DNA from 3 places in the Streptosporangium sp. NPDC004631 genome. Region 2 is predicted to be linked to each of the others. Evidence: riboswitches for the same ligand, from Rfam matches in the RefSeq annotation. Region 2 holds a riboswitch; each other region holds the start of a gene.
What was found. Region 2 has a riboswitch for cobalamin ahead of ACWEF2_RS13545 (ABC transporter substrate-binding protein). Riboswitches for the same ligand answer to the same signal wherever they lie in the genome.
Positions count from the first base shown of each region.

Region 1: it holds a riboswitch for cobalamin, as region 2 does, so the genes downstream of both, cobN (cobaltochelatase subunit CobN) here and ACWEF2_RS13545 (ABC transporter substrate-binding protein) in region 2, are expected to answer to the same signal.
Region 3: it holds a riboswitch for cobalamin, as region 2 does, so the genes downstream of both, metE (5-methyltetrahydropteroyltriglutamate--homocysteine S-methyltransferase) here and ACWEF2_RS13545 (ABC transporter substrate-binding protein) in region 2, are expected to answer to the same signal.

Region 1 is NZ_JBSGCR010000001.1:349,305-351,560, reverse strand. It holds gene ACWEF2_RS01365 (precorrin-3B synthase) at 1-615, opposite strand, end outside; cobalamin riboswitch at 812-1,010, shown strand; gene cobN (cobaltochelatase subunit CobN) at 1,120-2,256, shown strand, end outside.
Region 2 is NZ_JBSGCR010000010.1:207,170-209,425, forward strand. It holds gene ACWEF2_RS13545 (ABC transporter substrate-binding protein) at 1-842, opposite strand, end outside; cobalamin riboswitch at 911-1,061, opposite strand; gene ACWEF2_RS13550 (Gfo/Idh/MocA family protein) at 1,201-2,055, opposite strand; gene ACWEF2_RS13555 (histidine phosphatase family protein) at 2,200-2,256, shown strand, end outside.
Region 3 is NZ_JBSGCR010000008.1:191,356-193,611, forward strand. It holds gene ACWEF2_RS11425 (asparagine synthase-related protein) at 1-384, shown strand, start outside; cobalamin riboswitch at 498-710, shown strand; gene metE (5-methyltetrahydropteroyltriglutamate--homocysteine S-methyltransferase) at 809-2,256, shown strand, end outside.

The sequences.
Region 1 (2,256 bases), on a different contig from region 2:
CCGGGCCGCGACCCGCTCGGCGCCGCCGGGCAGTTCGCCGATCCGCCAGGCACGCCCCCCCTCGGCGGCGGGCTCGGCCAGGAACGCCTCGGCGGCGGCCAGCAGGGCGGTCACCGCCGAGCCCACCGGCACGCGCAGGCCGCTGTCGGCACCCGCCAGGATCAGGGCGGCCTCGTCGGCGCCGGTCGGCAGGATCCCGGCGTCCGGGCCGAGCCAGGCCACGTCGCCCCGGCCGTCGTCCAGCGCGAACAGGAAACGCCCCGGCAGTCCGGCGAGGCCCGGCCGGGCGCACAGCCGCCGGTCCAGCTCGTCGACCAGCGGGCCGGCGTCGAGTGTCCCTCGCGCGTCACAGCCGGTCAGCGGGGAGGCGAGGATGTTGCGGACCCGCTCGTGGGTGAGCGAGGGCAGCAGCCCGGCGGTCGCCATCCGGGCCGCGAAACCGGTCTCCGCCCCGTCGCCGAGCCCGCGCACCTGGACGTTCGCCCGCGAGGTCAGCTCGATGACGCCGCTCCCACAGCCGGCGGCGGCCCCGGCGAGCTCGCGGAGCCGGGAGGCCGTCAACCGGCCCCCGGGCACCCTGATCCGCGCCAGCCCTCCGTCGGCGGCGGCGTGCACCTGAAGTGCTCCGGGGCAGGCGTCGGCTCGCGATCGCCGGGAAAAGTCGCCAATCTGCACGTTGAGGATGGTAGGCCCTGCCCCCGAGGTCTTCCGCCCGCGGCCGCCGCCCAGGCGGCACCCTCCGGCGGCGTCGTCGGCCGCCGCGGCACGCTACGGCCCCCCTCCTCCGCCGGGGAACCGGGCTCCCATACCGGTTTCCTGCCGGAAGGACGCTGCCGTAGTCTCATCGTTGGCGACGGCAAAGGGAGGAAGCCGGTGTGAGTCCGGCGCGGTCCCGCCACTGTAACCGGGGAGCGAACCCCATCCAGGCCACTGTCCGGCGACGGACGGGAAGGCTGGGAGGAGCGTCGATCCGGGAGCCAGGAGACTCCAGCCGTCGTAGCCGACGACGACCCGGGGCGAGGACCCCGAGGGAGGAAGCCCCGTGCGTTTTTCGCCGTTCCCCCGTCCGCCCCTGGCGGCGCCGAGCCGTACCGCTCCGCCCCGCGTGGAGCGTGGCGCGTGATCCTGCTGCTCTCGACCTCCGACACCGACCTGCTCAGTGCCCGCGCGAGCGGCGCCGACTACCGGCTGGGCAACCCCGCCAGGCTCCTCGCCGAGGACCTGCCGCTCCTGGTGGAGGGCGCCGACCTGGTCGTGGTCCGGCTGCTCGGCGGGCGCCGTGCCTGGGAGGAGGGGCTGGACGCCCTGCTCGCCGGGCCCCGGCCCGTCGTCGTGCTCGGCGGCGAGCAGGCGCCGGACGCCGAGCTGATGGAGCTGTCCACCGTGCCGGGCGGGGTCTGTGCCGAGGCGCACGCCTACCTCGCCCACGGCGGACCGGCCAACCTCGCCGAGCTGCACCGCTTTCTGTCGGACACCCTGCTGCTGACCGGTCACGGGTTCGCCCCGCCCGAACCCACGCCCGGCTGGGGCGTGCTGGAGCGCCGGGCACGCCGCGAGGACGGGCCGGTCGTCGGGGTGCTCTACTACCGGGCCCACCACGTCTCCGGGAACACCGCCTTCGTCGAGACCCTCTGCTCGGCCGTCGAGGACGCCGGAGGCCGGGCGCTGCCCGTCTACTGCGCCTCGCTGCGCAGCGCGGAGCCCGGCCTGCTGGAGGCGCTGCGCACGGTGGACGCCCTGGTCGTGACCGTGCTCGCCGCCGGCGGTACCCGCCCGGCCACCGCGTCGGCCGGTGGGGACGACGAGGCGTGGGACGTCGGCGCGCTCGCCGAGCTGGACGTGCCGATCCTCCAGGGCCTCTGCCTGACGAGCAGCCGGGCGTCCTGGGAGGGGAACGACGACGGACTGTCCCCGCTCGACGCGGCCACCCAGGTCGCCATCCCCGAGTTCGACGGGCGCATCATCACGGTCCCCTTCTCCTTCAAGGAGATCGACGAGGACGGGCTGACCGTCTACGCGGCCGACCCCGAGCGCGCCGCGCGGGTGGCCGGCATCGCCGTCGGGCACGCCGTGCTCCGGCACGTCCCGCCCGCCGAGCGGCGGATCGTGCTGATGCTGTCGGCCTACCCCACCAAGCACTCCAGGATCGGCAACGCGGTCGGCCTGGACACCCCGGCCAGCCTGGTGCGGCTGCTGGCCGCGATGCGCGAGCACGGCTACCGCGTCGGCGCCGAGGGCGAGCTGCCCGGCGTGACC
Region 2 (2,256 bases):
ACCCGGTCGTTCTTGATCGCGGAAAGCCTGGACCAGCCGGGGCGCTTGGCGAGGGTCTCCCTGGACTGGCCGCAGCACTTGGTGTCGGCCAGGAAGACGAGGTCGGGGTCGGCCTTGGCGACGAACTCGGCGGAGAGCTTGGGGTAGCCGCCGGCCGCCTCGGGAGCCTTGTCGGCGATGTTGGTCAGGCCGAACAGCCCGTAGATCTGGCCGATGAAAGTGGTAGACGTAGCCGAATAAGGGGTTTTGTCCAGCTCATGATAGTAGGTGAGGTTCTTGCCCTTGGGTGCGGCGGCAGCGAGTTCCTCGATCTGCTTCTTCATCCCGGCGACGAGCTCGGTGGACCTGGCCTTGTTGCCGGTGGCCGCTCCGAGGTCGGTGATCTGGTCATAGGCCTCGTCGAGCCTGCCGGCCGCGGGCTCCAGCAGCACCGGGACGTTGAGCTTGCCCAGCTTGGCGACGACGCCGTCGGTGTCGTTGGAGAGCACGATCAAGTCGGGCTTCCTGGCGATGATCGCCTCCACGTTCGGCTGGAAGCCGGACAGGTCGCTCCTGGGGGCCTCGGCCGGATGGTTGGACTGGTCGTCCACCGCGATGACCTGGGGACCCGCGCCCACGGCGAAGAGGCTCTCGGTGGCGGAGGGGGACAGGGAGACGATCCGTTCGGGCCTGCTCGGGATCACGACCGGGCCGTTGCCCGCCTGGACCGTGACGGGGAAACCCGGCGCGACGGTGGCGGCGGGGGTGGCCGAGCTCACGGACGCGGTGGAGTTCTGACCGCACCCGGCCAGGGCCAGCAGGCCGAGGAGCGCGCCGGCGAAGACGGTACGTACGGGCCTCACGCGAGGTCCTTTCAGTCACCGGAGCAGGGGACCCGCGAAAGGGACGGATCACCCTTTTCCACGAGGGTTGACGACGTCGGCGCGGCGGCAGGCGACCTGGCTCGATCCAAAGGATCATGACAGTTGCGGGACAGCGCCGGACTCACACCGGACTTCGCTACACGCTGCGCGTCAGACAAACGTTATCAATCCCGCAGAACAGCCGGACGTCAAGGGTTTGCCTCCGGATTTCTCCCGGCCCGCCTCTGCGCGGGGGCGAGTGACCAACCTCGCGCGAAGGTGTGGCCGGTGCCGATGAGCGGGGCACGGGCCGGTGGGCGTTCCCCGCACGGGCCGGTGTGCGTTCCCCTCCGCGGCCCTAACCGAGTTGCCGCTCCGCGGTGGCGATGATCTCCTGCAGGCGCAGGCCGTGCGCGGCGTCGAGCGGATGACCGCCACCGCGCTCCACGGTCTCGGCGAACTCGGCGAGCATCACGGTGAAGACGTCGGGACCGAGCCGGTCGCTGTTGATCGACTCCCGGCCGAGCCGGCCGTAGACCTCCACGTGGGAGGGGGGTGTCTCACCCGGCACGCTCATGCACAGCGACGCCTCGCTGACCGCGCCGGTCTCGTGCTCCAGCAGCAGGCCGACCCAGCCCCTCGGGTTGCCGTGGGCGCGGACCGAGGTGACCCGGCCGAGCGCGGCGTCCAGCATGTCGATCATGTGCGGGCCGACGTCGAGGATCGCGCCGCGCTCCAGCCGCCACGGGGTGGCGAAGTCACCGCCGAGCATGGAGCCGGAGACGTTGGCCGCGTGCCCGCCGAACGGCTCGACGGCCGACACCCTGGCCAGGAACGCCCGGGTGGCCTCCGAGTAGCGCCAGGTGAGAACCATCTGGGAGGGCACCCCGGCCTCGCCGACCGCCTCGGCCAGCCGCCTGGCTCCGTCCAGGTCGGCCGCGAGTGGCTTCTCCAGCAGCAGCGCCTTGCCCGCCTTGGCCGCGAGCACGCCGAGCTCGGCCTGTACGGCGGGCGGCACCGAGAACGCGACCGCCTCGCAGTTGTCGAACAGCTCCTCGATCCGCTCGAAGACGGGGACACCGAATCTGGCGGCGACCTCGGGGCGCCGCGCCCACACACCCACCAGGCGCGTGTCGGGCCCGGCTGCCAGGATCGGCGCGTGCACCATCTCCGCCCACGGCCCCGCGCCCACCAAGCCCACAGATATCGTCACCGCCTCAGCTTCTCACGATCTCTTGACGCGCCGACGAACATCGATCGACATGTCTCCGCTTCCGGGTTTGCCCACCCCGGCCGGAGGGAAGGTCGCGGGGCGCCGGCCGGTCGGCGCGGACCGTACCGGCATGATGGGCGGCGTATGGACGAGATGATTCTGCTGCGGCACGGCGAGACCGAGTGGAGCCGGAACGGGCGT
Region 3 (2,256 bases), on a different contig from region 2:
CGGCTCACCACAGGTCTCGCCCCCTCGCTCAGGAACGTTCCGATCGAGGGAAAGCCGTGGCGGTTCACCGTGGGCAGGCGCTACTACCCCTGGCAGCGCAGGCCCGGCTTCCTGACGGCGCCGAAGACCGGCGGAGGCTGGAGCTGGCGGACCGGCCCCGACGAGACGCTGACGGCGGTGCTCCGCGACCACGTCCTCGGTCATCTCGACCTGCTGGCCCCCATCGTCGCCCCCGACGAGGTCCGCAGACTGTTCGCCGACCCGGTGCTCAAGAGGCCCGCCCAGGGCTGGCATCTCTACACCGTGGCCACGATGCTGTCCGGCGTCTATCCGGGCAGGGCCCCCGAAGGACTCACCCCGATCCGGGTCCCCATCCCCTCGTGAGACGGCGCCACGGAGCCGGGCTCTCCGGCCCGTCGTGAACGTGAACAGCACCGTGAACCGGCCTCTGTGACATCCGCCGGGGTCCGTCGGAGAAAAAATCGGAGCGGGCCGGGCTATGCTGCCGGTGCGGCTGGTTCGCCGCTCCCCCACCGGAGCGGCGAGGCAACAGGGAACCCGGTGCGACTCCGGGACTGCCCCGCAGCGGTGAGTGGGAACGACCGCCGTCACACAAGCACTGGGTGGGACAACCACCTGGGAAGCGACGGCCAGTAGGAGCGAGTGCGACGCCCACGAGTCCGAATACCTGCCACCGCCCGCGTGCCGGCCGGCACGCGGTCGTCCATGGCCCCGCGGGAGGGCCGAGGGGATCGCCTTTCCCTCGGCATGCCCGCGCACGGCCGGGTTCCACGAGGGAAAAGGACCCATGAGAGACCAGCGCACCACCGTTCTCGGCTACCCCAGGATCGGCCCCGACCGGGAGTTGAAGAAGGCCGTCGAGGCCTACTGGGCCGGCACGATCGACGCCTCCCGGCTCCGCGCCGTCGGCCGCGACCTGCGCGAGCGCACCTGGACGGATCTCCGCGACGCGGGGCTGACCGACATCCCGTCCAACACCTTCTCCTTCTACGATCACGTCCTCGACACCACCGTCATGCTCGGCGCAGTCCCCGCCCGCTTCGCCGGGCTCGACGGCCTCGACCGCTACTTCGCGATGGCGCGCGGCACCCAGGGCATCGCGCCTCTGGAGATGACCAAGTGGTTCGACACGAACTACCACTACCTGGCGCCCGAGCTCGGCCCCGACACCCGGTTCCGGCTCGACTGGAAGAAGCCGCTGACCGAGTACGGCGAGGCCAGGGAGCTGGGCATCGAGACCAGGCCGGTGCTGGTCGGCCCGCTCAGCTACCTGCTGCTGGCCAAGTCAACCGCCGAGACCACGGCCGGGCCCGCCACCGGATCCCCCGCGGAGACCGGCGAGGCCGGCGGGGAGGCCGGCTTCTCACCGCTGCTGCTCCTGGACGACCTGCTGGACGTCTACGCCGAACTGCTGGAGCGGCTGGCCTCCGCCGGAGTCACCGAGGTGCAGCTCGACGAGCCCGCGCTGGCCGGAGACAGGTCCGTTGAGGAGTTGAAGGCCCTCGCCCGCGCCTACGATCACCTCGGCGGGCTCAGCCACCGCCCCCGGCTGCTGGTGGCCACCTACTTCGGCGAGATCGGCGAGGCGCTGCCGGTGCTCGCGGCGTCCCGGGTCGAGGCCATCGGGCTGGACTTCGTGGCCGGTCCCGGCAACCTCGCCGGGGCCGCGGGACTGGCGGGCAAGACCGTGGTGGCCGGGGTGGTGGACGGCCGCAACGTGTGGCGGACCAGGCTGCCCACCGCGCTGTCCACCTGCGCCGCGCTGCTCGGACTGGCCGGGGAGGTGGTGGTCTCCACCTCGTGCTCGTTGATGCACGTCCCGCTCGACCTGGATCGGGAGGAGGGGCTGCCCGAGGGGCTGGCGTTCGCCCGGCAGAAGGTGGCGGAGGTCGTGGCGATCGGCCGCGCGCTGCGGGAGGGGCCGGAGGCGGTCGTACCCGCCGCGGCGGCGCGCCCCCCGGTGAACGCGCGGGTGCGGGCACGGCTGGAGACCCTGGGAGAGGGGACGGCGCGGGCCGGACACACCGAACGGGCCTCGCTTCAGCGGGCGGCGCTGGAACTGCCGCTGCTGCCCACGACCACCATAGGCTCGTTCCCGCAGACGGACGCGGTACGGCGGGCCCGCGCCGACCTGCGGGCGGGCCGGATCGACCAGGCCGGATACGAGGCGGCGATGCGCGCCGAGATCGACTCGGTGATCGCTCTGCAGGAGGACATCGGGCTGGACGTGCTGGT